DNA from 2 places in the Microbacterium sp. PI-1 genome. Region 2 is predicted to be linked to the other one. Evidence: riboswitches for the same ligand, from Rfam matches in the RefSeq annotation. Region 2 holds a riboswitch; the other holds the start of a gene.
The links. Region 2 has a riboswitch for thiamine pyrophosphate ahead of thiM (hydroxyethylthiazole kinase). Riboswitches for the same ligand answer to the same signal wherever they lie in the genome.

Region 1 (14,394 bases), on a different contig from region 2:
CGGGCGTACTCCAGTTGCGAGCCGTCCAGCGGGTGCATCACCTGCACGCTGATCGCACGCAGGTCGACGTCGGCGAGGAGGCGCTTCGCGTGCTGCGACGCGAGGTCGTACTCCTTCATGTAGCCGACGCGCACCCAGTCACGCAGGTCGATCCCGGCGTCCACGGCGTAGGCGGCAAGGGCGTCGAGCTCGGCGATCGAGTAGGCGAGGGGCTTCTCGGCGAGCACACGGATGCCGGCCTTCACGAGCCGCAGCGTGTCGCCGGCGTGGGAGCCGGTGGTGGCGAGGATGGCGGCGTCGATCGCGAGCACACCGTCGTCCTTCGCAGCGACGAGGGCATCGACCGACGAGAACCGTCGGTCCGCGGCGACGCCGTAGCGGGCTCCCATGTCAGCGGTGCGCTCGGCGGAGAGATCGACGAGCGCGGCGATCTCGAAACCTTCGGCGTTCCTGCGCAGCATCGGCAGGTGCACGCTCTGGCTGATCGCCCCCAACCCGATGACGGCGACGCGGGTGACGCTCACGCGAACCACGCCCGCAAGGCGTCACGGTTGGCGACCTGCTCGGCCTTGGCCCGCTCGACCTCAGCGGTCGAGCGCGGCACGACGTCCTGCTCGACGATGAGCCAGCCGCTGTATCCGCTGTCGATGATCTCTTCCACGAGTTCGGTGACGGCGAGATCCCCCTGCCCCAGCGGGACGAAGACGCGCTTCTCCCAGACCGAGCGCATCGGGTCATCGGCCTGCAACGCCTCGTGCAGGATCCGCGTGCGCGCGTCCTTGAGGTGCAGGTGATTGATGCGGTCACGCCACCGGCGGAAGTCGGGCAGCGGGTCGCCGCCCCCGATGAGGAGGTGACCGGAGTCGAAGGTGAGACCGACGTCGGTCGATGCCAGCAGCGCGTCGACCTCTTCGGGCGTCTCGACATACGTGCACGCGTGGTGGTGGAAGGTCGGCTCGAGCCCGCGATCGCGGACACGCGCCGTCGCGATGTTGACGCGATCGGCGAACCGCGCCCAGTCGTCCCCACGGAGCGTGAGTTCGGGAGCGCCACCAGGACGCGCCTTGCGTGCCGCGCTGCCTGAGTCGGCGAGCGTGGGCAGAGGTGCAAGGGGCGGCCCGGTCTCCGCCGCAGCGACGAACACGTCGAGGATGTCATCGAGGTTCGCCATCGCGCGGGCGAAGTCGTCGTCGGCACCGGCGAACGGAAGGTCCACCCATCCGCCCGCGAGTTCGAGGCCGTGGCGCCGCAGGCGATCCGTCAGCTCCGCGCCTCGTCCGAGAAGTCCGACCGGTCCGAGATCGATGCCCTGGTAGCCGGCCTCGCTGATCCAGCGCGCAAGTTCCTCGCCTTCGGGAAGTGCGACGAGGTCCGGGCGTGCGAGCTCGAAGACCCCGTAGCTCACCGGCGCATTCGCGATACGGATCACTCGATTTCCTTTCTCCATTGAACGGTCGGACCGAAGCCCAGTAAAAATGTTAGCAGGTAATTACATATGCATCAATCATCATCGGAGGCTCCCTGGACGGCGACCGAACGCACGCCATCGAGCCGCGCGATCGCGTCGATCAGGTCCGAGCGCTTGTCGGGGGAGGCCTCGACGAACTCGAGAGTCGCGCGCATGTCGGAATCGCCGTGGATCCGGGCCGCTCCGAGAAGGGTGCCCGGCAGACCGCGTCGCTCGGCGGCCGCGAGCGCCTCACGGAGAGCACCCCGATCGGCCTCGTACTGGACGGTGACACGTAGCCTCTCGGGCTCCGGGCGCAGACGATCGCGCACACGGGAGAGCGGACCGACGGTGAGCAGATGCAGCCCGGTGCCGGCGATCGCCAGGAGAGGCATGTTGGCACCGCAGGCCATGCCGATCGCCGCCACGACCCAGATGGTCGCCGCCGACGTCAGCCCCGACACGGCATTGTTGCGCACGAAGATCACGCCGGCCCCGAGGAACCCGATCCCGGACACGACCTGCGCCGCGATGCGGGAGGGGTCGACGGCCACGTCAGGCCCGAGGACCCCCTCGAATCCGTACGCCGAGATCAGGGTGAAGATGGCGGAACCGATCCCGACGAGGACGTGGGTGCGCAGCCCCGCGCTCTTGAGCTTCCGGGAGCGCTCGACACCGACCGCCACCGAGAGCACGAAGGCCAAGGCGAGGAGACCGAGCTCCACGAACAGGTGCGGATCCCACACGTAGCTCACGCCGACTCCTTCATGTCAGCACAATAGCACTTTAAGCATCCTCAGGACTTTTCGTTGCTCAGCGCCGCCGCTCGCCACGCATCGCCGCTCGAAGTGCCCGGAAAATCGGGTCTGGGGTGGATCGTATGATTGTCGCTACAATATGACTCCCCACAGAAAGCGGAGGACCATGGCCGATCTCGTCACCCCGTGGCCGAACGATCTCTTCGCGGACATCGACCGCACGGGTCCGGTCCCGCTCTACTTCCAGGTCTCCACGCGCCTGCAGAGCGCGATCCAATCCGGAGCGATCCCCGCCGGCGCCCGCCTCGAGAACGAGGTGTCGATCGCCGAGCAGCTGGGCCTCTCCCGACCCACCATCCGACGAGCGATCCAGGAACTCGTCGACAAGGGACTCCTCGTGCGCCGACGGGGCATCGGCACCCAGGTCGTGCAGGGTTCCGTCACCCGCCAGGTCGAACTCACCAGTCTCTTCGAAGACCTGCAGAGCGCCCACCACGAACCGGGCACGCAGGTGCTGACGCACGAGGTGATCCCGGCTTCGGAGGAAGTGGCGACGGCACTCGCCCTGCCCCCCGGTGCGGAGGTCCTCCACCTGCGACGCCGACGGAGCACCGACGGCGTTCCCGTCGCCGTTCTCGAGAACTACCTCCCTCGCGAGTTCGCGGACATCTCCGCCGAACAACTCGAGTCCCGAGGTCTCTATCAGGCCCTCCGCGCCCGAGGCATCGCCATCCGGGTCGCCAAGCAGAAGATCGGCGCACGCCGCGCAGAGGCCGATGAACCAGAACTGCTGGAGATCGAGGCGGGCGGTCCGCTGCTGACCATGGAGCGCATCTCGTTCGACCAGTCAGGCGCTGCGATCGAGCTCGGCCACCACTGCTACCGCCCCGACCTGTACCGCTTCGAGACCACGCTCGTCGCGAAGTAGTCCCGCGCATACGTCCGCCTTCCGGCCGAGTTGTCATTACAGGGGACGCCCGCGAGAATGGAAGGATCCCCCACCGCAAGGAGCCTCATGTCCGACCGCCTCGACCGCGCCCGCAGCACCGGCATCCTCGCCGTCCTCCGCGCCCCCTCCCCTAAGCTGGCCCTGGAGGCGTCCGAAGCGATCATCCGCGGTGGCGTGACCGGCATCGAAGTCACCTTCTCGACACCTGATGCGCCGGCGGTGATCCGCGAACTGGTCGCGCGTCACGGCGACGCCGCGTACATCGGTGCCGGCACGGTGACCACCGCGGCTCAGGCCACTCAGGCCGCTGATGCGGGCGCGGAGTTCCTCGTCAGCCCCGGCACCCTCCCCCATCTCACCCGGTCGATGCTCGACACCGGCCGCGTCGTGATGACCGGAGCGATGACCCCCACCGAGGTCATGGGCGCGCTGGAGCTGGGCGTCGACGTCGTCAAGATCTTCCCGGCGTCGCTGGGCGGCCCGTCGTACCTCGGCGCGTTGCGGGGCCCGTTCCCCACCGCACCCCTGATGCCGACCGGCGGCGTGAATCCGGACAACCTCGCTGCGTGGTTCGCGGCCGGCGCTGTCGCCGTCGGTGCGGGCGGAGACCTCGCGAACGGCGCATCGATCGCCGCAGCCGACTGGTCCGACATCGAGCAGCGCGCCGCACGCTTCACCACCGCACTCTCCGCCGCGCGGGGCTGATCGCACCACACGATGACCGACGCCACCACTGATCTGCTCGCCTCCGCCGCGGCCGGCGATGCGGATGCCGTGCGGGCGGCACTCGCCGCCGGTGCGGACATCGAGGCGCGAGGAGCCGGCGGGATGACTGCCCTGATCGCGGCCACCAAGGGCAACAGAGTCGAGGCGGCGCGGGCGCTCATCGGCGCCGGCGCCGACGTGAACGCGAAGGACGACATCCAGGATTCCGCGTACCTGTATGCGGGCGCCCGCGGTCACGATGAGATCCTGCTGCTGACCCTCGAGAACGGCGCCGACCTGACGAGCACGAATCGCTTCGGTGGTACCGCACTGATCCCGGCGTCCGAACGCGGGCTGCTCGCGACCGTCGAGATCCTCCTCGAGGCGGGCGTGGATCCCGACCACGTCAACAACCTGAACTGGACGGCCCTGCACGAGGCGATCGTGCTCGGCGACGGTTCCTCCGCCTACGTGGAGGTGGTGCGGGCGCTCCTCGACGGCGGTGCCGATGCGCACATCCCCGACGGCGACGGTGTGCTGCCGGTCGAACTGGCACGGAGCCGCGGCCACGACGCGATCGTCGCCGAGCTCGAACGGTGATCGGGCGGCAACGGTGATCGCGCTCGACCCCTGGGCGTGGGCCGCACTCGCCGTGGCCGCGGTGACGATCGGCATCTCCAAGACGGCTCTCCCGGGCGGCAGCATCCTGGCGATCGCGCTGTTCGCGGCCGTCCTGCCCGCACGCACCTCCACGGCCGCGATGCTGCTCCTGCTGATGGTCGGCGACGTGTTCGCGTTGATCGCCTACCGCCGCCACGCCCATTGGCCGACGCTGCTGCGCCTCGCACCGGCCGTCGTCCTCGGGCTCCTTGCCGGATTCGCGTTCCTCGCGCTCGCCGGAGACGGCATCGTCCGCCGGGCGATCGGCGTGATCCTACTGATGATGATCGGCGTGACCCTCTGGCGGCGATGGCGGCAGGACCGTGCGCACGCAGCGGTCGCGCCCTCCTCCGGCGGCATCGTGCTCGCCGGTGCCTATGGCACGCTCGGTGGCTTCACCACGATGGTCGCCAACGCCGGCGGCCCCGTGATGTCGATGTACTTCCTGGCCACCCGGACTCCGGTGCAGGTCTTCCTCGGCACCTCCGCCTGGTTCTTCGCGATCATCAACGTGCTCAAGGTGCCGTTCCTCGCCGGTCTCGGCTTGTTCCCCACTCCGGTGCTGCTGATGGATGCCGTCCTCGCGCCGCTCGTGGTGATCGGCGCGCTCCTCGGCCTGCGCGTCGCGCGACGCCTGAACCAGCGCGTGTTCGACCGCCTCGTGATCATCCTCACGATCCTCGGAGCGGCCTACCTCCTGATCTGACCCGGGTCTCCCTGCCGGCGAGGCCAAAGCGCCCTGCCCGAATGAGGTGGGGAGGCGGGGGCTCAGTCGAGGAAGATGTCGGGGAAGAGCGCGCTGTCGGGAGTGCCGGGGATCGCGGCGTACCCGGAGAAATCGGTCACGCCCTCACCTTCGAGCACATCCTCGACGATGAGCGACTGCCCGGTGTAAGAGCCCGCGGGCTTGAGCAGCACGGCGTAGGCGGCGTCGGCGTAGATGGCGGGCGTACGGCTCGCGGCCATCACCTTGTCGCCGCCGAGGAGGTTCTGCACGGCGGCCGTGGCGATGGTGGTGCGGGGCCACAGCGTGTTGGCGGCGATCCCGTCGCGCGCGAACTCCGCCGCGAGGCCGAGCGTGGCCAGCGTCATGCCGAACTTCGCGAGCGTGTAGCCGGTGTGCGCGCCGAGCCACTTCGGCGTGGGGTTCAGGGGCGGCGACAGCGAGAGGATGTGCGGGTTCTCGGCATCCTTCAGGATCGGCACCGCCGCGCGGGACAGCATGAACGTGCCGCGCACGTTGACGTCCTGCATCAGGTCGTACTTCTTGGCGTTCAGGTCGAGCGAGCGCGAGAGATCGATGACGCTGGCGTTGTTGATGACGATGTCGATGCCACCGAACTCGCCCTGCGTCTTCAAGACCGCCTCGGTGATGTCGTCGTCATCGCGGACATCGCCCACGATCGGCAGGGCATTGCCCCCGGCCGCACGGATCTGCTCCGCGGCGGTGTGGATCGTGCCCTCGAGCTTGGGATGCGGGGTGTCGGTCTTCGCGAGCATCGCGATGTTCGCGCCGTCAGCCACGGCCCGCAGCGCGATCGCGAGGCCGATGCCACGGCTGCCGCCCGACATCAGGATGGTCTTGCCTGCCAGTGTCATGGATTCTCCTGGGTTCTCGATCGCGGTTCTGAGGGCGGGGTCAGCGCGGGGCCATGCGGATCGCGCCGTCGAGGCGGATGGTCTCGCCGTTGAGGTAGCCGTTCTCGACGATCTGCTCCACGAGAGCGGCGTATTCGTCGGGTCGGCCGAGGCGGGCGGGGAACGGCACCTGCTGGCCGAGGGAGTCCTGTGCCTCCTGCGGCAGCCCCATCAGCATCGGCGTCTCCATGATGCCGGGCGCGATCGTGCAGACCCGGATGCCGTGGCGCGCGAGCTCGCGCGCGATCGGAAGGGTCATCGCGTGCACGCCGCCCTTCGACGCCGAGTACGCGGGCTGGCCGATCTGTCCGTCGAAGGCGGCCACGCTCGCGGTGTTGACGATGACGCCACGCTCGTCGTCGTGGAGCTCGTTCTTGGCGATCACGGCGGATGCCTGCGAGACGACGTTGAACGTGCCGACGAGGTTGATGCGGATCACCCGTTCGAAGTCGGCGAGCACGGCAGGGTTGCCTTCGCGGTCGAGCACCTTGGCCGGCGGCGCGATGCCCGCACAGTTCACCACCACACGCAGCGGCGCGGCGGACTGCGCGGCCGCGACGGCCGCCTGTACCTCCTCGGCGCTCGTGACGTCGGCGGCGACGAACAGCCCGCCGATCTCATCGGCCACCTCCGCGCCCTTCGACGAAGCGAGGTCGATGATCGTGACGTGGGCGCCCGCGGCGACGAGGCGACGTGCGGTCGCCAGGCCGAGCCCCGAGGCGCCGCCGGTGATGAGTGCACCCTGTCCGCTGATCTGCATCTGATGTTCTCCTTCGAACGTCGTCGTGCGTCTGCTGTGATGGAACGCGGTCCCAGCCTACGTGGTTCTTGGTGTCATCACGAACGGAGGCACGGCGTCGAGAGCGAGCCTACGACATCACTCCTCAGGCGCCGTCGGGCAGGATGGATGGATGTCGATCCCCGCCGAAGACGTCGTCGTCCCCGAACACGTCCGCCTGCTCGCCCGGGGAGCCGACCTCGAATGTGTCTGGCGCAACGACTACGGCGGACTCACCTTCCGCGCCACCGGCAACGCAGAGCCGTTCTACATCAAGTGGGGGCCTCGGAACCTCGAGTTCACGTTGAGCGACGAGGCCGAACGGATGAGGTGGGCGTCGGGCTGGATCACTGTGCCGACCGTGCTCGACAGCGGGGCGGATGACACGCACGAGTGGATGATCACTGCCGCCCTCGACGGCCTCAGCGCCGTGGACCCGCGATGGGTCGCAGAGCCCGCGACCGCAGTGCGAGCAGTCGGCGAAGGGCTCCGCGCGATGCATGAAGCCCTCCCCGTGCGGGAGTGCCCCTGGGAGTGGAGCGTGCCTTCGCGCATCGCGAACGCGGAACGACGCGGGATCGTCGTGCCGGAAAGCCTCCGGACCGCGCCCGCTGTCGACCGCCTCGTCGTCAGTCACGGCGATGCCTGCTGCCCCAACACCCTGGTGGGAGACGACGGCCGCTGGCTCGCGCACGTCGACCTGGCTCTGCTGGGCGTGGCCGACCGCTGGGCCGACATCGCCGTCGCCTCCATGAGCACCGAGTGGAACTTCGGCCCCGGGTGGGAGGACGCTCTGATCGAGGCCTACGGAGTCGAACCCGACCGCGAGCGTCTCGCCTTCTACCGCGACCTCTGGAATGCGACCTGAGCACCCCCTAGTGGTGGAACGCCGAGTCGGGGTGATCGGACGGCATCGGCGCGGTGAGGGCGTCGAGGTGCGCGACTTCCGCCGTGATCGCGTCCAGCAGGTCGGCGGCCAGGTCCATGCTCAGCCCGTTGCGCACGACGATCCGCTGCACCGTGATCTGCTCGAGATCCGCGGGCATCGGGTACGCCGGCACGAGCCATCCGCGCATCCGGAGCCGGTCCTGCAGGTGGTACAGCGTCCAGTTCTTCGTATGGCCGTCCTTGAGGCGCCAGGCGAACACCGGGATGTCGCTGCCGTCGTTCCAGAGCTCGAAGGCGTCGAGCCCCGCGATCCCGGCCGACAGATACTTCGCGACGTCCTGCGACTCCTGCTGCACGGCACGGTAGCCCTCGAACCCCAGCCGGAGGAACAGGTAGTACTGCAACAGCACCTGCGCCCCCGGACGCGAGAAGTTCAGCGCGAACGTGGGCATCTCGCCGCCGAGGTAGCTGACCTTGAACACGAGATCCTCCGGCAGCCACTTCTCCTCGCGCCAGACCACCCATCCGAGACCCGGGTACACGAGACCGTACTTGTGGCCGGACGTACTGATCGAGTGCACGCGCTCGAGACGGAAGTCCCACACGAGATCGGGTTGCAGGAACGGCGCGATCATCGCCCCGGAGGCACCGTCGACGTGGATGGGGATGTCAAGCCCGGTGTCCTTCTGGATCTCGTCGAGCGCCGCGGCGATCGCCGCCACCGGTTCGTACATCCCGGTATAGGTGACGCCCATGATCGCGACGACGCCGATCGTGTTCTCATCGACGTACGTCGCCAGGTCGTGACCGTCGAGCGTCTTGTGCTCCTCGGAGATGGGGACGTAGCGCGGCTCGACGTCGAAGTAGTTGCAGAACTTCTCCCAGCACACCTGCACGGCGGACGACATCACCAGGTTCGGCGTCGACGTGTCCTTTCCCGCGGCACGTCGCGCCTGCTGCCAGCGACGCTTGAAGGCGAGGCCGCCCAGCATGCACGCCTCGGACGAACCGACCGTCGAGGTACCGATGGCACCCGAGGCGTCCGGCGCGTTCCAGAGGTTCGCCAGCATGTGCCAGCAGTTGTCCTCGATCGCCGCCGTCTGCGGGTACTCGTCCTTGTCGATCATGTTCTTGTCGAAAGACGAGGTGTACACCTGCTTGGCGTCGTCATCCATCCACGTGCTGACGAACGTCGCCAGGTTGAGGCGCGCGTTGCCGTCGAGGATCGTCTCGTCCTCGACGATCTGCCTCGCCGTGGCAGGGAGCGAACCCTGGGGCGGGATCAGATGGCGCGGGGCGACCGACGCCTCCCCCGGGCGCGTGAACATCGGCTCGTAGTCGGAGGAGGGCGAACTGCTCATGCGAGAACCTTTCGGTGGAGGCGTCCTTGCGGCCTTGCCGCCCACCGTAGCGAGATCGCGCCGACGTATCGACCGGTTCGCGACAGACCCTAGCTCCACACGAAGCGGAACGTCCCCACGACGACAGCAGCGGCGAGCGCGAGCGCCATGATCGCGATGCCGCCGACCAGCGCCACCGCATCTCTCGGGTGCAGCCGCGACGGACGCGACCAGGTGCGGGGGATGTCCGAGCCGAATCCGCGCGCTTCCATCGCGAGCGCCAGTTTGGAGCCGCGCCTCACGGCGAACACGAGCAGCACGAAGGCCATGGAAAAGAACCGTCGGAGCACGCCCCGGTCCCCCACACCGCGCGCACGACGAGCCAGGCTCATGGTGCGCCAGTCATCCAGGAACAGGCCCAGCATCCGCGTACCGGCCAGGATGCCCAGCACGAAGCGACTCGGGAGCTTGGCGACCTGGGCCAGCGCATCGGCGAGTTCGGTCGGGTCGGTGCCGCCGAAGAGCAGGATCGTGGGCAGCCCGAGCGCGACCACGCGCAGGCTCACCGCGATCGCGAGGGTGATGGAGTCCTCGCTGATCGTGGCGAACCCGAAGGTCCAGTAGATCCGTCCGGCCGGTTCGGCGTACAGCAGCATGCTCACGCCGGCGATCGGCGCGAAGATCATGATCGGGAGCAGCCTCCTCAGGACCGTCGAGGGACGCAGTCCGGTCAGCGGCAGGCACAGCAGCTGCAGGACGATCGCGGCCAGCGCGCTCGTGATGTCGATGGACGCGAACAACGGCACCGACAGCAGCACGGCGAGCACCAGCTTCGTCACCGGGTTCACCCCGTCCAGCCATACCGGCCGTGCGGTCTCGATCGCCGTCACGCTGCCGCCCCCAACTCGATGCGATGACCACCCAGATGTCGGACCACGGCATCGTCGTGCGTCACCGCGATGATCGACCGTCCACGCGTGATCTCCTCCTGCAGGAGCGCGACGAGGGAGATCCATCCACGCCGGTCCTGACCGAACGTCGGCTCGTCGAGCACGATCACCTCCGGTGCACCCGCCAACGCCGTCGCGACGGACAGCCGCCGCTTCTGCCCGCCGGAGAGCGTGAACGGGTTGGCCAGCGCGAGTGGGGCGAGGCCGAGGCGCTCGAGGAGATCGTCGACCACGGCGTCCGTCCTCGCACGGTCCCAGCCGAGCGCGCGTGGCCCGACAGCGAGCTCGTCACGCAGCGTCTGGGTGAGGAACTGGTGCTCCGGCTCCTGGAAGACCATGCCGATGCGCGTGAGCAACTCGCGCGATGTCCACCGGATCGGGCGGGTGCCTTTGCGCCCCGCCAACTCGGGTGCCGACCGCACCTCTCCTGCCTCTTCGGGGATGAGTCCGGCGAGCGTGAGCGCGAGGGTCGATTTGCCCGCCCCGTTGGGCCCGGTGATCACGGTCGCGTTCGCCCGCGGTACGTGCAGGTCGAGTCCCGCCTGCACGACGACGCCCGCTTCCCTCGCAATCGAGAGCCCGGAGGCGGAGAGCGCATGGGGTGCCGTCACCTGCTCCAGCACGGGCAGGTCGAGGCCACGCCCGGGCACCCACACCCCCGCATCGGCGAGCACATCGCCGTGGACCGCGAACACGTGCTCGGGCGGTCCGTCCGCGAGCAGCCCGCCGTCGGCCGCCAGCACGATCACACGCGTCATCAGATCAACCCACACCGGCGTGCGATGCTCGACGACGATCAGTGTCGCACCCGAGGAGACCACGGCCCGCTCGACGCTCGCCCGCACCTCGCGCACGCCCTCGGGGTCGAGGTTCGCGGTCGGCTCGTCGAGCAGCAGCAGGCCCGGACGCATCGCGAGCACGCCGGCCAGCACCAGTCGCTGCTTCTGGCCGCCCGAGAGCGCCTTCGTGGGACGCTGCGGCGAGACGTCGAGGCCCACGGCGTCGAGAGCCTCCGCGACTCGGTCCGGGATCTCGGACGCCGCGACACCGAGATTCTCGCAGCCGAACGCCACATCATCGCCGACTTTCGACAGCACGATTCCGGCATCGGGGTCCTGGAGGACGAGCCCCACGCGACCGTGCCGCGATTCCGGGGACGCGCCGTCGATGCGCAGGGCACCGGTCCGCTCCCCCTCGTCATCGCCGCCCAGGACGCCGGCGAGACCGGCGAGCAGAGTCGACTTGCCCGCGCCCGAAGCGCCGAGAAGCAGCACCCGCTCGCCCGGTTCGATCGTGAACGAGACGTCGGCGACGGCGGGGCGCTTTCGACCGGCGTACCGCCAGCCCCAGCCCGCAGCCTGCACGCGGGCCGGGGCGGCGAAGCTCACGCTCAGACCTCGCGCACGTGCTCTCGCCCGACGGCGAAGCGGTTGAGTGCGCCGGTGACGGCGAGGGCCCGCACGAGCAGCCACCCGACCACGCCGGCGAGGATCGCGCCCGAGACGACGACGCTGACCAGATAGATGGTGTTGAACTCGACCGACTTCAGGATGTTCGGCGAGCTGCCGTAGAACAGCTCGAACACCCAGGCGGCGACCGCTGCCCCGACACCCGCGAGCGCGGCGACCACGATGCCGAAACGACGATAGAAGAAGAGCGCGAAGATGATCTCCGCACCGAGGCCCTGCACGATGCCGGACAGTACGGTCGAGACGCCCCACACGTTGCCGATCAGCATCGACACGATCGCCGCGACCAGCTCGACCACCAGCGCGGCGCCCGGCTTGCGGATCACGAGACCGCCGACGACGCCGCCGAGCAGCCAGATGCCGACGGCGATGCCGCCGAGACCCGGCGTCAGGGCGTCAGCGGCGCCGAACCAGGCGTACCCGATGGTGTTCCAGCCCCAGAAGACGAGGCCGATCGCGACGCCGAGGACGGCGGCGACGACGATGTCGACGACGCGCCAGCGCCAGATCGACGTGGGGCGCAGACCGTTCGCGGCGGATGCCTGCTTCGCGGATGCGGACGTGGACGTACTCATCTGAACTCCTCCCTGCGCTGGCATGACCCAGATCAGGTTCGACGGTCGAAGCGCGATTCGCTCCCTCTCAGCCCGGCTCGCCGGACTCCCGTGGTTGTGCTGATGATCTTACCCGGTGGCGACACCGGCGTGGCGACAGGGCTTCGCGCCGCGGAACACGCCGGGGATTGGGTACCGTAAACGAGTGACCGCTTCAGATCCCGCCGACGAGGCGACGGGCGTCGTCAGCGACGACGGCTCGCGTACGGCCGCCCCCTCCGGGCCGGTGGACGACCTGGCGATCGCGTCGGACCCCGCCGCCCCCGCATCGGAGAGCGCCGCACCCTTCGCCGCCGATCGACTCTTCGCCGGCGACACGCCCCCGTCGGATCCCTCCGTCGTCTCCGCTGTCCCGGTCGACGCCGCCGCGATCGGCGCGCTGTTCACGGTCGACCGGACGCCCGCACGACGTCGCGGCACGGCTTCGTCGGACGACCCCGCGTCGGCGTCCGATCCGGAGCCCGTGCTCGACCCGGAGCCCGTGCACGACCCGGAGCCGGCGGATGGTCCCGCGACTCCGCCACTCACGAAGCCGCCCTTCCACCCCCGCCGACGCGGCGAGGGTGAGGAGGCGCAGGAGCCCGATGAGGCCGAGGCGCTCGTCGACGGCGCGGCCGTGCAGTGGGCCGACGGCACGACGGGCGCGACCGCACTGACCTGGGTCGATGCCGCCGCCGTCGGTGCGCACACGGCCACGGCGACGTTCGAGCAGACCCCGGGAACCGAACAGAACGGCGGGCTCCTCCGTGGAGCTCGCCTGCGGCCGGCCATCGCTCGCCCGGGAATCCTGGTGCCGCTCGTCGCGCTCACCGCGCTGGTCGCCGGCTATGCGGGCACGACGTTGCTCTGGCCGCTGCACGAGGTTCCGCCGACGGCGCAGTCCGTCGAGTTCGACACGGTTCCCGCTCCCGCCGCGACGATCACCTGGCCGAGTGAGGGCAGCGCGTCCGTCGGCATCGCCGGGCTCACCACCGCGGCGTCGATCACCGATCCGGTGAGCATCGCGAGCATCACCAAGGTCGTGAGCAGCTTGATGGTTCTCGACCGCATGCCCCTCGCCCTCGGCGAGCAGGGGCCGGAGTTCGGCTTCAGTTACCGCGACAGCGTGGACTACTGGAACTACCGGCGCAGCGATCAGTCCGCACTGGATGTCCCCGTCGACGGCGTCCTCACCGAGTACCAGATGCTCCAGGGCACCCTCCTCGGGTCGGCGAACAACTACATCGACCGGCTGGCCTCCGAGATCTGGGGCTCGGACCAGGAGTTCGCGGCCGCCGCCGAGGTGTGGCTGCGCGATCGTGCGCTCACCGACATCACGGTAGTCACCCCCTCCGGGTTCGACGAGCGCAATGTGGCGACCCCTGCGGCCCTGATCAAGCTCGGCGAGCTGGCCATGCAGAACCCCGTGTTCGCGGAGATCGTCGGCACCCGGTCAGTGGACCTCCCGGGTGCGGGCACGGTCGTCAACACCAACGGGATGCTCGCCGATCCGGGCGTCGTCGGCATCAAGACCGGCACGCTGGTCGGCTGGAACCTGCTGACGGCGAAAGACCTGACGATCGGGGACACCACGGTGCACCTGTTCGCGGCGGCGCTGAATCAGGCGGGCGACGACGAGCGCCTCGCTCTCACCCGTTCGCTGTTCGCCGAGACGGAGGCCGCCCTGGACGCACAGGAGGCAGCAGTCGCGAAGGGCACGGTCGTCGGACAGGTCACGACGGACTGGGGCGAGAAGGTCGACGTGGTCACCGAATCCGATGCCGATGTCGTGCTGTGGAACGGTGCTGTCGCCACTGCGACCACGGCCTTCGATCTCGGCGAAAAGCGGGACGAGGACGCCACCGTGGGCACCTTGACCGCGGCCGGACCGCTCAACACCGTGACGGTTCCCCTGGTCCTGGCCGATGACGTCGAGGGGCCGAGCCCGTGGTGGCGCCTGACCCATCCCCTGGAACTGCTCGGGATCACAGACGACGGGTCCTGACACTTCGCGCGGCCGAGTACAGCACGACGCCCCATCCCGCGTGAGCAGGATGGGGCGTCTGCGTGATGCCGCTCAGTCGCGAGAGGCGGAGCCGTCGGCCCCCTCCTCGAGAAGCGCCTGGGCAGCAGCCGTCTCGGCGGCAGGAACCTGCGCCCCCACCGACGCGCCGGCGACGGCCGCAGCCGCGTGCACGCTCTCCTCGTCCGCGTCACCG
Region 2 (14,394 bases):
TCTCCTGAAATCACCCCGGAAGCGGTCGAAGCCGCGGTCGCCGATGCCCTCGCGGCCATCGCCGCAGCCGCCGACACCGCCGAGCTGAAGGCGGCCCGCGCCGCACACGTTGCCGACGGATCGCCGCTTGCCGTCCTGAACGCCTCCATGCGACAGGTCGCCCCCGAGAATAAGGCCGCGTTCGGCAAGCTCGTGGGGCAGGGGCGCGGGCAGGTGACGAAGGCGCTCGCCGCCAAGGAGGCCGAGCTCGCCGAGGCGGAGGTCGCTGCGCGACTCGAGGCCGAGCGCATCGACATCACGGCCGTGCCGTCTCGCACCCGCGTCGGTGCCCGGCACCCGCTCACGCTCCTCCAGGACCAGGTCTGCGACATCTTCGTCGGCATGGGCTGGGAGATCGCGGAGGGACCGGAGCTCGAGCACGAGTGGTTCAACTTCGACGCCCTGAACTTCGACGTCGATCACCCCGCGCGTCAGGAGCAGGACACGTTCTACGTGGACCCGACATCGCGCCATCTCGTGATGCGCACCCACACGAGTCCCGTGCAGGTGCGCTCGATGCTCGACCGCGAGGTGCCGATCTACGTGCTGTGCCCCGGGCGGGTGTACCGGACCGATGAGTTCGACGCCACGCACCTGCCGGTGTTCACCCAGTTCGAGGGCCTCGTGATCGACAAGGGCATCACGATGGCGCACCTCAAGGGCACGCTCGATCACTTCGCGAAGCTGCTCTTCGGCCCCGAGGCCAAGACGCGTTTCCGCACCAACTACTTCCCCTTCACCGAGCCATCCGCCGAGCTCGACCTGTGGCACCCGACCTTCAAGGGCGGCGCGCGCTGGATCGAGTGGGGCGGCTGCGGCATGGTCAACCCGAACGTGCTGCGCGCGGCCGGGATCGATCCGGAGGAGTACAGCGGCTTCGCGTTCGGCATGGGCATCGAGCGGGGCCTGATGTTCCGCAGTGACGTCCAGGACATGCGCGACATGGCCGAGGGTGATGTCCGATTCAGCGAGCAGTACGGGATGGTGGTGTGATGCGCGTCCCGCTTTCGTGGCTGCGTGAATACGTCGATCTGGCAGCGGATGCCACGCCCGAGGACGTCCTCGGCGCGCTGGTGACCGTCGGCTTCGAAGAGGAGGACGTGCACCGCTTCGACATCACGGGTCCCGTGGTGGTCGGACAGGTCGTGTCGCTTGAGGCCGAGCCGCAGTCCAACGGCAAGACCATCAACTGGTGCCAGGTGGATGTGGGCGAGGCGAACGGCGGCATCCGCGGCATCGTCTGTGGTGCGCACAACTTCGTGGCCGGTGACAAGGTCGTCGTGACGCTGCCCGGTGCCGTGCTGCCCGGCCCGTTCCCGATCGCCGCACGGAAGACCTACGGTCACGTTTCCGACGGCATGATCGCGTCCGCGCGGGAGCTGGGCCTCGGCGACGAGCACAACGGCATCGTCGTGCTGTCCGATCTCGGCATCGATGCTCCTGTCGGTACCGACGCGATCGCGCTGCTCGGTCTCGACGACGTGGCAGTGGAGATCAACGTCACGCCTGACCGCGGCTACGCGTTCTCGCTGCGCGGTGTGGCCCGCGAATACGCGCACGCCACCGGGGCGGACTTCCGCGATCCCGCCGAGCGTGACTTCGCCGAACTGCAGCCGGGCACCGGCCACACCACCGTGGTCGACGACACCGCGCCGGTCCGCGGCCGTGTCGGTGCGAGCGAGTTCGTGACCCGCGTCGTCCGGGGGGTCGACCCCTCGCGTCCGACTCCGCCGTGGATGGTCGCGCGGCTCAGCCTCGCGGGTATGCGTTCGCTGGGCGTGCTGATCGACATCACCAACTACGTGATGCTCGAACTCGGCCAGCCGCTGCACGGATACGACCTCGACAAGCTCACCGGCGGCATCACCGTGCGACGTGCGACCCCGGGCGAGAAGATGACCACGCTCGATGGCGTCGAGCGCGCGCTGCACGTGGAAGACCTGCTCATCACCGACGAGTCGGGTCCGATCGGCCTCGCCGGTGTCATGGGCGGCGGCACGACGGAGATGAGCGACACCACCAGGAACGTGCTCATCGAGGCCGCGACCTTCGACCCGACGACCATCGCCCGCTCGGCACGCCGTCACAAGCTGCCCAGCGAGGCGTCCAAGCGCTTCGAGCGCGGCGTGGACCCGCTCATCCCCTTCGCGGCCGCGCGCCGGGCGGCCGACCTGATGGTCGAGCTCGCCGGCGGCACGCTCACCGAGGAAGGCGGCGCACTGTTCGCCGAGGTCTTCGTCGGCGAGATCGAGCTCCCGGCCGGATTCGTGCAGGGTCTGATCGGCGTCGACTACACCGACGACGAGATCACCGGGGCGCTGACCACCATCGGCGCCGACGTCACCGCTTCCGAGACAGGGTCCGGCTGGATCGTGATCCCGCCGACCTGGCGTCCCGACCTGACCGACAAGTGGACGCTCGCCGAGGAGGTCGCCCGCATCCACGGGCTCGACCGCATCCCCTCGGTGCTGCCGACGCCGCCGTCCGGTCGCGGGCTCACCGCGCATCAGCAGGGTCGCCGTCGCGTGGCCGATGCCCTGGCCGCCGCGGGGCTCGTCGAGACACCGTCGTTCCCGTTCACCACCGAGGTGCAGAACGACCTGCACGGTTCCGCGTCGGGGGAGCACCTGCCGAGCATCCGCCTGGCGAATCCGCTCGATGGTCAGGCGCCCTCCCTGCGTCGATCGCTCATCCCCGGTCTGCTGCAGACCGCGCACCGCAACATCTCGCGCGGGCTCACCGACCTCGCGATCTTCGAGACCGGTGTCGTGTTCCTGCCCGAGCCCGGTGTGGAGTACGGCACGGAGGATGTGCCGCCCCTGGGGGAGCGCCCGTCGGAAGAGACGCTCGCCGCGCTGAACGCCTCGATCCCGCCGCAGCACCGGTTCGTCTCGGCGCTGCTCACCGGCCACGTGTCACCGCGCCAGCCCGGTCGCCCGGCCGAACCCGCCGGTCTGGTCGAGGCGCTGGACGCCGTCCGTGTGATCGCCGCCGCCGCCGGAGTCGAGATCGACGTCGTGCAGGCCGAGCGTGCCGCACTCCACCCCGGCCGCACCGGATCCCTCCGGATCGCCGGGGAAGAGGTCGGCTACGTCGGCGAGCTGCACCCCGCGGTGGCGGAGGGCGCCGACCTCCCCGGCCGTGCGACCGTGTTCGAGCTGGACCTCGACCGCGTCCTGTCGCTCGCGGGCGGCCGTGTCGTGGCCGCGTCGCTGTCGACGTTCCCTGCTGCCACGCAGGACGTCTCGTTGACGCTGTCGGCCGAGGTGCCCGCCGCGGATGTGCAGGCGGCTCTCGCCGAGGGCGCCGGTGCGATGCTCGAGTCCGTGCGTCTCGTCGACGACTATCGCGGGGAGGGGGTGCCGGAAGGCTCCAAGAGCCTGACGTTCGCCCTGCGGTTCCGCGCCGACGACCGCACCCTCACCGCTGCGGAGGCCACCGAGGCCAAGCTCGCGGGCGTCGCGGTGGCGGCCGAACGGTTCGGGGCGGCGCTGCGCGACTGAGCACGACCTCCGGCGCGATCTGCTCTGAGCGGAAGCTCTTTCGCGGGTGGTCGATTCCTGCTGACATGAAGCCATGTCGAATGTGCTGATCCTCGGCGGTACGGGCTGGCTCTCGGGGCGGATCGCGCGTCGATGGGTCGATGCCGGTGCGGCAGTGACCTGTCTCGCCCGCGGAACGCGACCGGCGCCCGAGGGTGCCGAGCTCGTGCCCGGAGACCGGGAGGCCGCCGAGGCCTACGACGCACTCGCGCAGCGCGACTGGGACCATGTGGTCGACATCTCCTCGCAGGCGTCGCACGTCGCTCGTGCCGTCGACGCTCTCGGTGCGCGCACGGCACGGTGGACCTATGTGTCCTCGATGTCGGTGTACGCCGATGATGAGACGGTCGGGGCCGACGAATCAGCTCCCCGTCATCCGCCCGCCCGTCCCGGAGACGCCTACGAGTACGGGGCGCAGAAGGCCGCGGCCGAAGACGCCGTCTCGGCGCTCGGAGCGCGGGCGTTCATCGTGCGCCCCGGGCTCATCGTCGGGGACGGAGATCCGAGCGACAGGTTCGGATACTGGGCGGCGGCGTTCACGCGCGCCGGCGCGGAGCCGGTGCTGCTGCCACCGCTCGAGGGGAGAGCTGCGCAGGTGATCGATGTCGACGACCTGGCCGAGTTCATCGTCACGGCGACTCGGAGCGGCGTGGTGAACGCGATCGGTGACAGGCATTCGCTCTCCGACGTGCTGGAGGCGGTACGTTCGGCAGCAGGGCACACCGGTGACACGGTCGTCGCTGACGAGGACTGGCTCGTCGCTCGGGAGGTCGAGCACTGGGCCGGACCGCGTTCGCTTCCGCTGTGGCTGCCGCCGGAGATGACGGGATTCATGACGCGGTCCAACGCAGCGTTCCGTGCGTCGGGAGGCTCGCTCCGCGCCCTCGCCGACACGATCGGGCGGGTCCTCGTCGACGAGCGCGCCCGCGGCGTCGATCGGCCGCGCCGTGCCGGACTCACCCGGGCGGAGGAACGCGCGCTCCTGACCGATCGCTAGACTGCGAGCAGTGACACGGGGTGCGGCATCCGCGGCTGAGAACAGACCCGTCGAACCTGATCTAGTTCGTACTAGCGAAGGGATGTCGCGATGAGCGATCTTCTGCGTCCTGAATCCACCACCGATCTCGTCGGCTCCGCCGCGGCGCTGTGGGAGGTGGTGCGTGAGGCTCCGCCCTTGACGCATTGCATCACCAACGCGGTCGTCACGGGGTTCACGGCCAACGTGCTGCTCGCCGCCGGTGCGGCACCCGCGATGGTCGACATCGTCGGCGAGGCCGAGCTGTTCGCCGGGGTCGCCTCCGGCCTGCTGATCAACCTCGGCACGCCCACGCCGGAGCAGCGGGCTGCGATCGTCGAAGCCGTCGCCGGCGCGACCGCGTCCGGGACACCGTGGGTGCTCGATCCGGTCGCGATCGGCACCCTGCCGATCCGCACGGCGCTGGCGCATGACCTGGCGAATCAGCGACCGACCGCGATCCGAGGCAACGCCTCCGAGATCCTCGCCCTCGCCGGCGTCAGCGCGGGTGGCCGAGGTGTCGACGCGACGGACAGCACGGATGCCGCTGCCGACGCGGCGGCTGCCCTGGCGACGAGGACGGGTGCCGTGGTCGCGGTCTCGGGTCCGGTCGATCTCCTCACCGACGGCGAGCGGATCCTGCGACTCGCGAACGGTCACGAGCTCCTGACCAGGGTCACCGGTGGCGGTTGTGCCCTCGGCGCAGTCATGGCCGCGCTCCTCGGCGCCGCCAGGGTGACGGGGCACGATGCGCTCACGGCGGTCGCCGCCGCGAGCCTCGGATACACGATCGCCGCCGAGCATGCCGCAACGACAGCGCGGGGTCCGGGCAGTTTCGCGGTCTCGTTGCTGGATGCACTCGCAGCGCTGCGCCCGGAAGACCTCGTCGCCGAGGCTCGCGTCGAGAGCGGTGCACGGTGACCGCCGATCTCTCGCTCTATCTCGTGACCGATCCCGAACTCTGCGGTGATCGTGGTGTCGTCGAGACCGTCCGTCAGGCTGTGGAGGGTGGTGTGCGCATCGTCCAGGTGCGGGACAAGACGGCGACGGAGGCCGAGATCGTCGAACAGCTGATCGCGGTGTCGCGGGCGATCGACGGACGGGCGCTCCTCGTCGTGAACGACCGGTTGGATGCTGCCGTCGCCGCCCGCGAACGGGGTGCGCGCGTCGACGGCGTGCATCTGGGGCAGGGCGATGCGTCCGTGCGGCGGGCGCGCGAGGTACTGGGACCCGATGCGCTGATCGGCCTCACGGCGAACAGTGCCGCGCACCTCGAGGCCGTTCTCGCCCTGCCGGTGGGGACGGTCGACTACCTGGGTGTCGGTGTGATCCGTCCCACCGCGACGAAACCGGATCACCCGGCGCCGCTCGGAGTCGACGGATTCCGTGACTTCGTCGCACGCAGTCCACTCCCGTGCGTCGCGATCGGCGGCGTGGGGCTCGACGATGCCGAGGCATTGCGGGATGCCGGTGCAGCCGGCATCGCCGTGGTCTCGGCGCTGTGCACGGCGGAAGACCCCGCGGCGACCGCCCGTGCTTTCCGGCGACGGTGGCTCGCAGGTTCCGTTCCGCGTGTGCTGAGCATCGCCGGGAGCGACCCGTCCGGCGGCGCAGGGATCCAGGCCGACATCAAGTCGATCGCGGCCAACGGCGGATACGGCATGGCCGTGCTCACCGCGCTGACCGCGCAGAACACCCAGGGCGTGCGCGGCGTGCACGTGCCGCCGGCAGAGTTCCTCCGCGCCCAACTCGACGCGGTGTCGGATGACATCGTGATCGACGCGGTGAAGATCGGGATGCTCGCCGACGCCGAGGTCATCCGGACGGTCGCTGCCTGGCTCGACCGAGCCCGTCCGCCGATCGTCGTCCTCGATCCGGTGATGGTGGCGACTTCGGGGGATCGGCTCCTGGAGCCGGATGCGGAGCGGGAACTGCGGGATCTGCTCCGTCGCGCCACGCTCGTGACCCCGAACCTGGCCGAGCTCGCCGTGCTCTCGGGGCGCGACGTCGGGGACTGGTCGGAGGCGATCGCCGCTGCGGAAGACCTGTCGACGGATGTCGGGGTCGCCGTGCTGGTCAAGGGCGGACATCTCGCGGGGAACGACGCCCCGGATGCGCTGATCGACGCTCGTCACGGGCGACGTCAGGAGTACAGCGGGACGCGTATCGTCACCTCGAGCACCCACGGCACCGGCTGCTCGCTCTCCTCTGCCCTCGCCACGCTGTTGGCACGGGGTCTGGAGCCGGAGCAGGCGGTCCGCGCGGCGCGGAGCTGGCTGCGTGAATCGCTCCGTGCGGGGGAAGCACTGCGGGTGGGTCGCGGGCACGGCCCCATCAACCACTTCGCCGGACTGTGGGCGCGGGCGGACACGACGAGCGGAGTCGCTGCGTCGGAGGTCGCTGTCTCGGAGGTCGCTGCGTCGGAGGTCGCTGCCGAGTGGTGGGAGCGCATCGCCGACGTCCGCGCACAGATCGACGAGCTGCCGTTCATCCGTGCCCTTGCAGACGGCTCGCTGGAGCGCGAGCCCTTCCTCGCGTACCTCGCGCAGGATGCCCTGTACCTGCGCGAGTACGCCCGGGTGCTGTCGGAGGCGGCGCGACGAGCCCCGACATCGGCTGAGCAGGCGTTCTGGGCGCACTCCGCCCACGGGTCCATCGTGGGCGAGCTCGAACTCCATGCGTCGTGGTTGACGCCGCAGCAGGGGGTGAGCGCTGCGACGTTCGCCGCGGAACCGTCGGCGGCGACCACGGCCTACCTCGATCACCTCAGGTCGGTCGCATTCGGTGGCGACTACGCCGAGATCGTCGCAGCCGTCCTTCCGTGCTTCTGGCTCTACACCGACCTCGGCCGGCGCCTGCATGCCGGCGAGTTCGGCGAGTACGCGCGGGATCCGCAGCATCCCTTCGCCTCCTGGCTCGCGACATACGCCGACCCTGCGTTCGAGGAGGCGACCGAGACGGCGATCCTCTACGCCTCCGGGGCGGCCGCACGGGCGGACGCCGCGACCCGCGCGAGGATGAGCCGCGTGTTCGAGGTCTCGAGCGCGCACGAGCTGGCCTTCTTCGCCGCACCGATGGAGTTCTCGCCCGCCGGATGACGGCCCGGATTTGCGGTGGCCGCCGGGGCCGCGCTACTGTCGCGACATGCCTTCGGCCGCCACCGCTTCTCCGACGCTCGCTCCGAGCGTCATCGCTGTGCGCCGACGCCGCGGCCGCCGACTGTAGGCGACCCCGCCCTCCTGCCTGCCCCCTTTCGGCGGTGAGTGCCGGTGTCGCCGCCTCCGGCCCCGCCCCTCGGTCCTCCTTTCGAGGAAGACCCGACCGTTAAGGTAGAAGCATGACGTATTCCGTCGCCGTCTCCGGCGCATCCGGCTACGCAGGCGGCGAGATCCTACGCCTCCTGGCAGACCATCCCGACATGGAGATCCGCACCGTCACGGCGCATTCGAACGCCGGGCAACCCCTCGTCGATCACCAGCCGCACCTGCGCTCCCTGGCGCACCTCACGCTGCAGGAGACCACACCGGACATCCTCTCCGGCCACGACATCGTCTTCCTGGCGCTCCCGCACGGACAGTCCGGTCAGTACACCGACGCGTTGGGTGACGCCCCGCTCGTGATCGACGCCGGAGCCGACCATCGGCTCACGTCGGCCGCGGCCTGGGACGCGTTCTACGGCGGTGCGTTCCATGAGGCGTGGACCTACGGCGTGCCGGAACTCCTGGTCGACGGCGTGAAGCAGCGCGAGCACCTCCGGGGTGCGACGCGCATCGCCGCTCCCGGCTGCAACGCCTCCACCGTGAGCCTCAGCCTCGCCCCGGGAGTGGCCGCCGGGGTCATCGACGCCTCCGACATCGTCTCGGTGCTGGCGGTCGGCCCGTCCGGTGCGGGGAAGAGCCTCAAGACGAATCTCCTGGCGAGCGAGATCCTCGGATCCGCGAACCCGTATGCCGTCGGTGGAACCCACCGGCACATTCCCGAGATCCGTCAGGCGCTCGCCGCAGCCTCGGGCGCAGACCCCGACGGCATCCGGATCTCCTTCACCCCGGTGCTGGTCCCGATGTCGCGCGGCATCCTCGCGACCTCGACGGCGCCGATCGCGTCCGGCGCGACCGATGCGCAGATCCGGGACGCCTGGCAGAGCGCGTACGGGGAGGAGACCTTCGTGCAGCTGCTCCCGGAAGGACGATTCCCGCGGACCGCCGACGTGATCGGCGCGAACACCGCACTGATCGGTCTCGCGATCGACCGTTCCGCCAACCGCGTCACCGTGGTCACCGCCGTCGACAACCTCGTCAAGGGCACCGCCGGCGCTGCCATCCAATCCATGAACATCGCGCTGGGACTGCCCGAGGCCCGCGCCCTCTCACTGAACGGAGTCGCGCCATGAGCGTCACCGCCCCCGCAGGATTCGAAGCGGCCGGTGTCGCCGCAGGACTCAAGTCGACAGGCAAGCCGGACGTGGCCGTCGTCGTCAACCGGGGACCGCGCAAGGTCGGCGCCGCCGTCTTCACCGGCAACCGTGCCAAGGCGAATCCGATCATCTGGTCGCAGCAGGCCGTGGCCGATCGCGTTGTCGAAGCCGTCGTGCTCAACTCCGGAGGGGCGAACTGCTTCACCGGCTCCTTCGGCTTCCAGACGACGCACCAGACCGCGGAGAAGGCAGCCGAACTCCTCGGGGTCAGCGCCGGCGACGTGCTGATCTGCTCCACGGGGCTCATCGGCACCGGAGACGAGACCTTCCGGGCGAGGGTGCTCGCCGGCACCGAGCAGGCGATCGCCGAGCTCAGCGCAGACGGCGGGGACGACGCCGCTCACGCGATCATGACCACGGACACGGTCGCGAAGACGGCGGTGATCAGCCGCGACGGCTGGACCATCGGCGGCATGGCCAAGGGGGCCGGGATGCTCGCGCCCGGACTCGCCACGATGCTCGTGGTGATCACGACCGATGCCGTCCTCGAACCGCTGCAGGCCGACGAGGCCCTGCGCCGAGCGACCGGGAAGACGTTCGACCGGCTCGATTCGGACGGGTGCATGTCGACCAACGATCAGGTCACGCTTCTCGCCAACGGTGCCTCGGAGGTCGCCCCGGACCTCGACGACTTCGCCGCCGCCCTCAGGGACCTGTGTCAGGAACTCGCGGTGAAACTGCAGGGTGACGCGGAAGGCGCGAGCCACGACATCACGATCGAGGTCCGGCAGGCGGTGTCCGAGCAGGACGCGGTCGAGGTCGGCCGGTCCGTGGCACGCAACAACCTCTTCAAGGCGGCGATCTTCGGCAACGACCCGAACTGGGGACGTGTGCTCGCCGCGATCGGCACCACGCACGCGCAGTTCGATCCCTATGACGTCGACGTCTGGATGAACGGCGTCCGCGTGTGCACCGAAGGCGGTCCCGACCGTCCGCGGGAAGAGGTCGACCTCACCCCGCGCGCCACCCACGTCGTGATCGATCTGAAGTCGGGCGAGGCCGCGGCCACGGTGCTCACCAACGACCTCACGCACGATTACGTGCACGAGAACAGCGCGTACGCCTCATGACCGACATCCAGGACACTCCGGCCGAGGTCGCCGCGCAGAAGGCCACGACCCTCATCGAGTCCCTCCCGTGGCTGAAGAAGTTCCGCGATCAGATCGTCGTCATCAAGTACGGCGGCAACGCGATGGTCTCGGAAGAGCTGCAGGACGCCTTCGCGCAGGACATCGCGTATCTCCGGTACGTCGGGGTGTTGCCGGTCGTCGTCCACGGCGGCGGTCCGCAGATCTCGAACATGCTGCAACGCCTCGAGATCCCGAGTGAGTTCAAGGGCGGCTACCGCGTCACCAACACCGAGGCGATCAGCGTCGTGCGCATGGTGCTCACCGGTCAGGTGAACCCGCAGCTCGTCTCCAAGATCAACTCCCACGGGCCGATCGCCACCGGGCTCAGCGGTGAGGACGCCGGTCTCTTCGGCGGACGCCGTCGCGGCGTCGTGATCGATGGAGAAGAGGTCGATCTCGGACGCGTCGGCGATGTCGTCGAAGTCGACCCGACCCCGGTGCACGACCACCTCGTGGCCGGGCGCATCCCCGTGGTCTCGAGCATCGCGCCCGACCTCGACCACCCCGGTCAGTCGCTGAACGTCAACGCGGATGCGGCGGCGGCGGCGCTGGCGGTTGCTCTGAACGCCCGCAAGCTCGTGATCCTCACCGACGTGCCCGGACTCTACGCCGATTGGCCGAACCGCGACTCGCTCGTCTCGCACCTCACATCGGAGGCCCTCATCGACATGCTTCCGACGCTCGAGTCGGGGATGATCCCGAAGATGCGCGCGTGTCTCGACGCGGTCGAGGGCGGCGTCGATGCCGCGGCGATCATCGACGGACGGGTGCCGCATTCGGTGCTCGTCGAACTCTTCACCAGCAAAGGAATCGGGACCGAAGTGGTCCTGGGAAGGAATGAGGTGACGGCATGACCGTCTGGCAGGACGATGCGGCACGCGATCTCGTGCTCAACGCGGGGGAGCGGCTCGCGCTGCTGGTCCGCGGCGAGGGTTCGTACCTGTGGGATGCCGACGGCCGACGCCACCTCGATTTCCTCGCGGGAATCGCGGTGACCTCCCTCGGGCATGCGCACCCGGCCTTCGTGGAGGCGGTGTCGGCCCAGGCGGCGACGCTCGCCCACGTGTCGAACTACTTCGCCACTCCGCCCCAGCTCGCCCTCGCCGCACGTCTCAAGCGCCTCGCTGGTGCCGGGATCGACGGACGCGTCTTCTTCTCGAACTCCGGTGCGGAAGCGAACGAAGCCGCGTTCAAGCTCGCCCGTCTGCACGGCGGCGTCGAACGGCCGCGCATCCTCGCGCTCGAGAACGGCTTCCACGGACGCACCATGGGCTCGCTCGCCCTGACGGCGAAGACCTCGATGCGCGCGCCCTTCGAGCCGATGCCGGGTGGTGTCGAGCACATTCCGGCCACGATCGAGGCGCTGCAGGCGGCGATGGATGATCGGGTGGCCGCCGTCATCGTCGAGCCCATCCAGGGCGAGGCCGGTGTGGTGGAGCTGCCAGAGGGCTACCTCGCCGCTGCACGCTCGCTGACCCTCGCGCACGGCGCGCTGCTGATCGTCGACGAGATCCAGACCGGTGCCGGCCGCACGGGTGCATGGTTCGGATTCAGTCATGAGGGCATCACGCCCGACGCGATCACCCTGGCCAAGGGCATCGGTGGTGGCTTCCCGATCGGTGCTCTGGTCACCTACGGTTCCGCCAGCGCGCTCTTCACGCCGGGGTCCCACGGCTCCACCTTCGGGGGGAACCCGCTCGCGACTGCGGTCGCCGACGCGGTGCTCGCCGAGATCGAGAGTGCCGGGCTGGTCGAGAACGCCGCCCGCCGGGGCGCCGAGCTGCGTGAGTTCCTGCTCGGCATGGACTCCCCGCTCGTCGACGGCGTGCGCGGACGCGGTCTGCTGATCGGCGTGGCGCTGTCCGCGCCGGTGGCCGGAGCCGTGGTCGCCGCCGCTCAGGAGCGCGGCCTCATCGTCAACGCCGCCAATCCGGAGACGGTCCGCATCGCGCCCGCCCTCACGATCGGTGACGCCGAGCTCGCAGAGTTCCGTGAGTTGTTCACCGCTGCCCTCGCCGACGTACAGGCTTCCCTCTCCGGAAAGGTATCCGCATGACCCGCCACCTGCTGCGTGACGACGACCTGACGCCCGCCGAGCAGGCCGAGATCCTCGACCTCGCCCTCGAACTGAAGAAGGACCGCTGGGCGGACAAGAGTCTTGCGGGGCCGCAGACCGTCGCGGTGATCTTCGACAAGTCCTCGACGCGCACCCGGGTGTCGTTCGCGGTGGGCATCGCCGACCTCGGTGGCTCGCCGCTCATCATCTCCACCGCCAGCAGTCAGCTCGGGGGCAAGGAGACACCGTCCGACACCGCACGCGTGCTGGAGCGCCAGGTCGCCGCGATCGTCTGGCGCACCTACGCGCAGTCCGGACTCGAGGAGATGGCCGCCGGAACGCGCGTGCCGGTGATCAATGCGCTCTCCGACGACTTCCACCCCTGCCAGTTGCTCGCTGATCTGCTGACGATTCGTGAGCACAAGGGCGAGTTGAAGGGTCTCACGCTCACGTTCTTCGGTGATGGGCAGAGCAACATGGCGCATTCCTACGCCCTCGCCGGCGTGACGGCGGGGATGCACGTGCGCATCGCGTCGCCCGAGGACTATGCGCCGCGCGCCGACGTCATCGAGGCAGCCGACCGCCGTGCGGCCGAGACCGGCGGATCGATCACGCTGTACACCGACGCGGTCGAGGCCGCCGCCGGGGCCGACGTGGTCGTGACCGACACCTGGGTCTCGATGGGCAAGGAGGAGGAGAAGATCGCGCGCATCCGTGACCTCGGCGGCTACAAGGTCACCCCCGAGACGATGACGCTCGCCGACCCGGAGGCGATCTTCATCCACTGCCTCCCGGCGGACCGCGGCTACGAGGTCGATTCCTCGGTCATCGACGGACCGCAGAGCGTCGTCTGGGATGAAGCAGAGAACCGGCTGCATGCGCAGAAGGCGCTTCTCGTGTGGCTGCTCGGCAAGAAGGACGCGTGATGACCGACTCGACGCATGAAGGCACCAACGAGGGGGCGCTCTGGGGTGCACGTTTCGCCACCGGGCCCTCGCCCGAGCTGGTCGAGCTCAGCCGTTCCACACATTTCGACTGGATCCTCGCTCCGTACGACATCGCCGGCTCGCATGCCCATGCGACCGCGCTCGAGGCCGCGGGATACCTCGAACCCGACGAGGCGCGACGGATGCACGAGGGGCTGGATGCCGTGGCTCGCCGTGTCGCAGACGGTTCCCTCCGCCCGGTGCCGACCGACGAGGATGTGCACGGTGCGCTCGAGCAGGCACTGATCGCCGAGCTGGGACCGGAGCTGGGCGGGCGTCTGCGCGCAGGTCGCAGCCGCAACGACCAGATCGCGACGCTCGTGCGCATGTATCTGATCGACCACGCCCGGGTCATCGCGCGAGACATCCTGCGCGTCGTCGACGCACTGGTCGCCCAGGCGGAGGCGCACCCGACGGCGATCCTCCCCGGGCGCACCCATCTGCAGCACGCACAGCCCGTCCTGCTCGCCCACCACCTGCAGGCGCACGGGTGGCCGCTGGTTCGGGAGCTGGAGCGGCTCGTGGATTGGCGTCGCCGCGCCGGTGTCTCGCCCTACGGCGGGGGAGCGCTGGCGGGTTCCACGCTCGGTCTCGATCCCGTGCTCGTGGCGACGGAGCTGGGCCTCGACCGTCCGGCCGAGAACTCGCTCGACGGCACTGCCGCTCGTGACGTCGTCGCCGAATTCGCCTTCATCACGGCGATGACCGGTGTCGATCTCTCGCGCCTCTCCGAGGAGATCATCCTCTGGAACACCCGCGAGTTCGGCTTCGTCACCCTCGATGACGGGTACTCGACCGGTTCCAGCATCATGCCGCAGAAGAAGAACCCCGACATCGCCGAGCTCGCCCGGGGCAAGTCCGGCCGTCTCATCGGCAACCTGTCGGGACTGCTGGCCACGTTGAAGGGCCTCCCGCTCGCGTACAACCGCGATCTGCAGGAGGACAAGGAGCCGGTCTTCGATTCGGTGCAGACGCTGGAGGTCGTGCTCCCCGCGTTCGCCGGCATGATCGCGACGCTCCGCTTCGATACCGCGCGGATGGCGGAACTCGCACCGCAGGGCTTCTCGCTCGCGACCGACGTCGCCGAGTGGCTCGTGAAGCGCCGGGTGCCCTTCCGCGACGCCCATGAGATCTCGGGTGCGCTCGTGCGCG

Region 1: another riboswitch for thiamine pyrophosphate. It lies ahead of E0W80_RS13955 (ECF transporter S component); the one in region 2 lies ahead of thiM (hydroxyethylthiazole kinase).

Annotation. Positions count from the first base shown of each region.
Region 1 covers NZ_SJYZ01000017.1:22,158-36,551, reverse strand. The annotation lists gene E0W80_RS14020 (Gfo/Idh/MocA family oxidoreductase) at 1-524, opposite strand, end outside; gene E0W80_RS14015 (sugar phosphate isomerase/epimerase) at 521-1,429, opposite strand; gene E0W80_RS14010 (MgtC/SapB family protein) at 1,501-2,202, opposite strand; gene E0W80_RS14005 (GntR family transcriptional regulator) at 2,372-3,133, shown strand; gene E0W80_RS14000 (bifunctional 4-hydroxy-2-oxoglutarate aldolase/2-dehydro-3-deoxy-phosphogluconate aldolase) at 3,221-3,859, shown strand; gene E0W80_RS13995 (ankyrin repeat domain-containing protein) at 3,872-4,459, shown strand; gene E0W80_RS13990 (sulfite exporter TauE/SafE family protein) at 4,473-5,225, shown strand; gene E0W80_RS13985 (NAD(P)-dependent oxidoreductase) at 5,288-6,118, opposite strand; gene E0W80_RS13980 (SDR family NAD(P)-dependent oxidoreductase) at 6,159-6,917, opposite strand; gene E0W80_RS13975 (aminoglycoside 3'-phosphotransferase) at 7,069-7,803, shown strand; gene E0W80_RS13970 (glutamate decarboxylase) at 7,811-9,184, opposite strand; gene E0W80_RS13965 (energy-coupling factor transporter transmembrane component T) at 9,274-10,053, opposite strand; gene E0W80_RS13960 (ABC transporter ATP-binding protein) at 10,050-11,501, opposite strand; gene E0W80_RS13955 (ECF transporter S component) at 11,504-12,157, opposite strand; TPP riboswitch at 12,148-12,259, opposite strand; gene E0W80_RS13950 (D-alanyl-D-alanine carboxypeptidase) at 12,342-14,180, shown strand; gene E0W80_RS13945 (ABC transporter ATP-binding protein) at 14,253-14,394, opposite strand, start outside.
Region 2 covers NZ_SJYZ01000012.1:7,711-22,104, reverse strand. The annotation lists gene pheS (phenylalanine--tRNA ligase subunit alpha) at 1-1,032, shown strand, start outside; gene pheT (phenylalanine--tRNA ligase subunit beta) at 1,032-3,542, shown strand; gene E0W80_RS11405 (NAD-dependent epimerase/dehydratase family protein) at 3,616-4,578, shown strand; TPP riboswitch at 4,585-4,678, shown strand; gene thiM (hydroxyethylthiazole kinase) at 4,669-5,517, shown strand; gene E0W80_RS11395 (bifunctional hydroxymethylpyrimidine kinase/phosphomethylpyrimidine kinase) at 5,514-7,694, shown strand; gene argC (N-acetyl-gamma-glutamyl-phosphate reductase) at 7,934-8,986, shown strand; gene argJ (bifunctional glutamate N-acetyltransferase/amino-acid acetyltransferase ArgJ) at 8,983-10,140, shown strand; gene argB (acetylglutamate kinase) at 10,137-11,054, shown strand; gene E0W80_RS11375 (acetylornithine transaminase) at 11,051-12,256, shown strand; gene argF (ornithine carbamoyltransferase) at 12,253-13,182, shown strand; gene argH (argininosuccinate lyase) at 13,182-14,394, shown strand, end outside.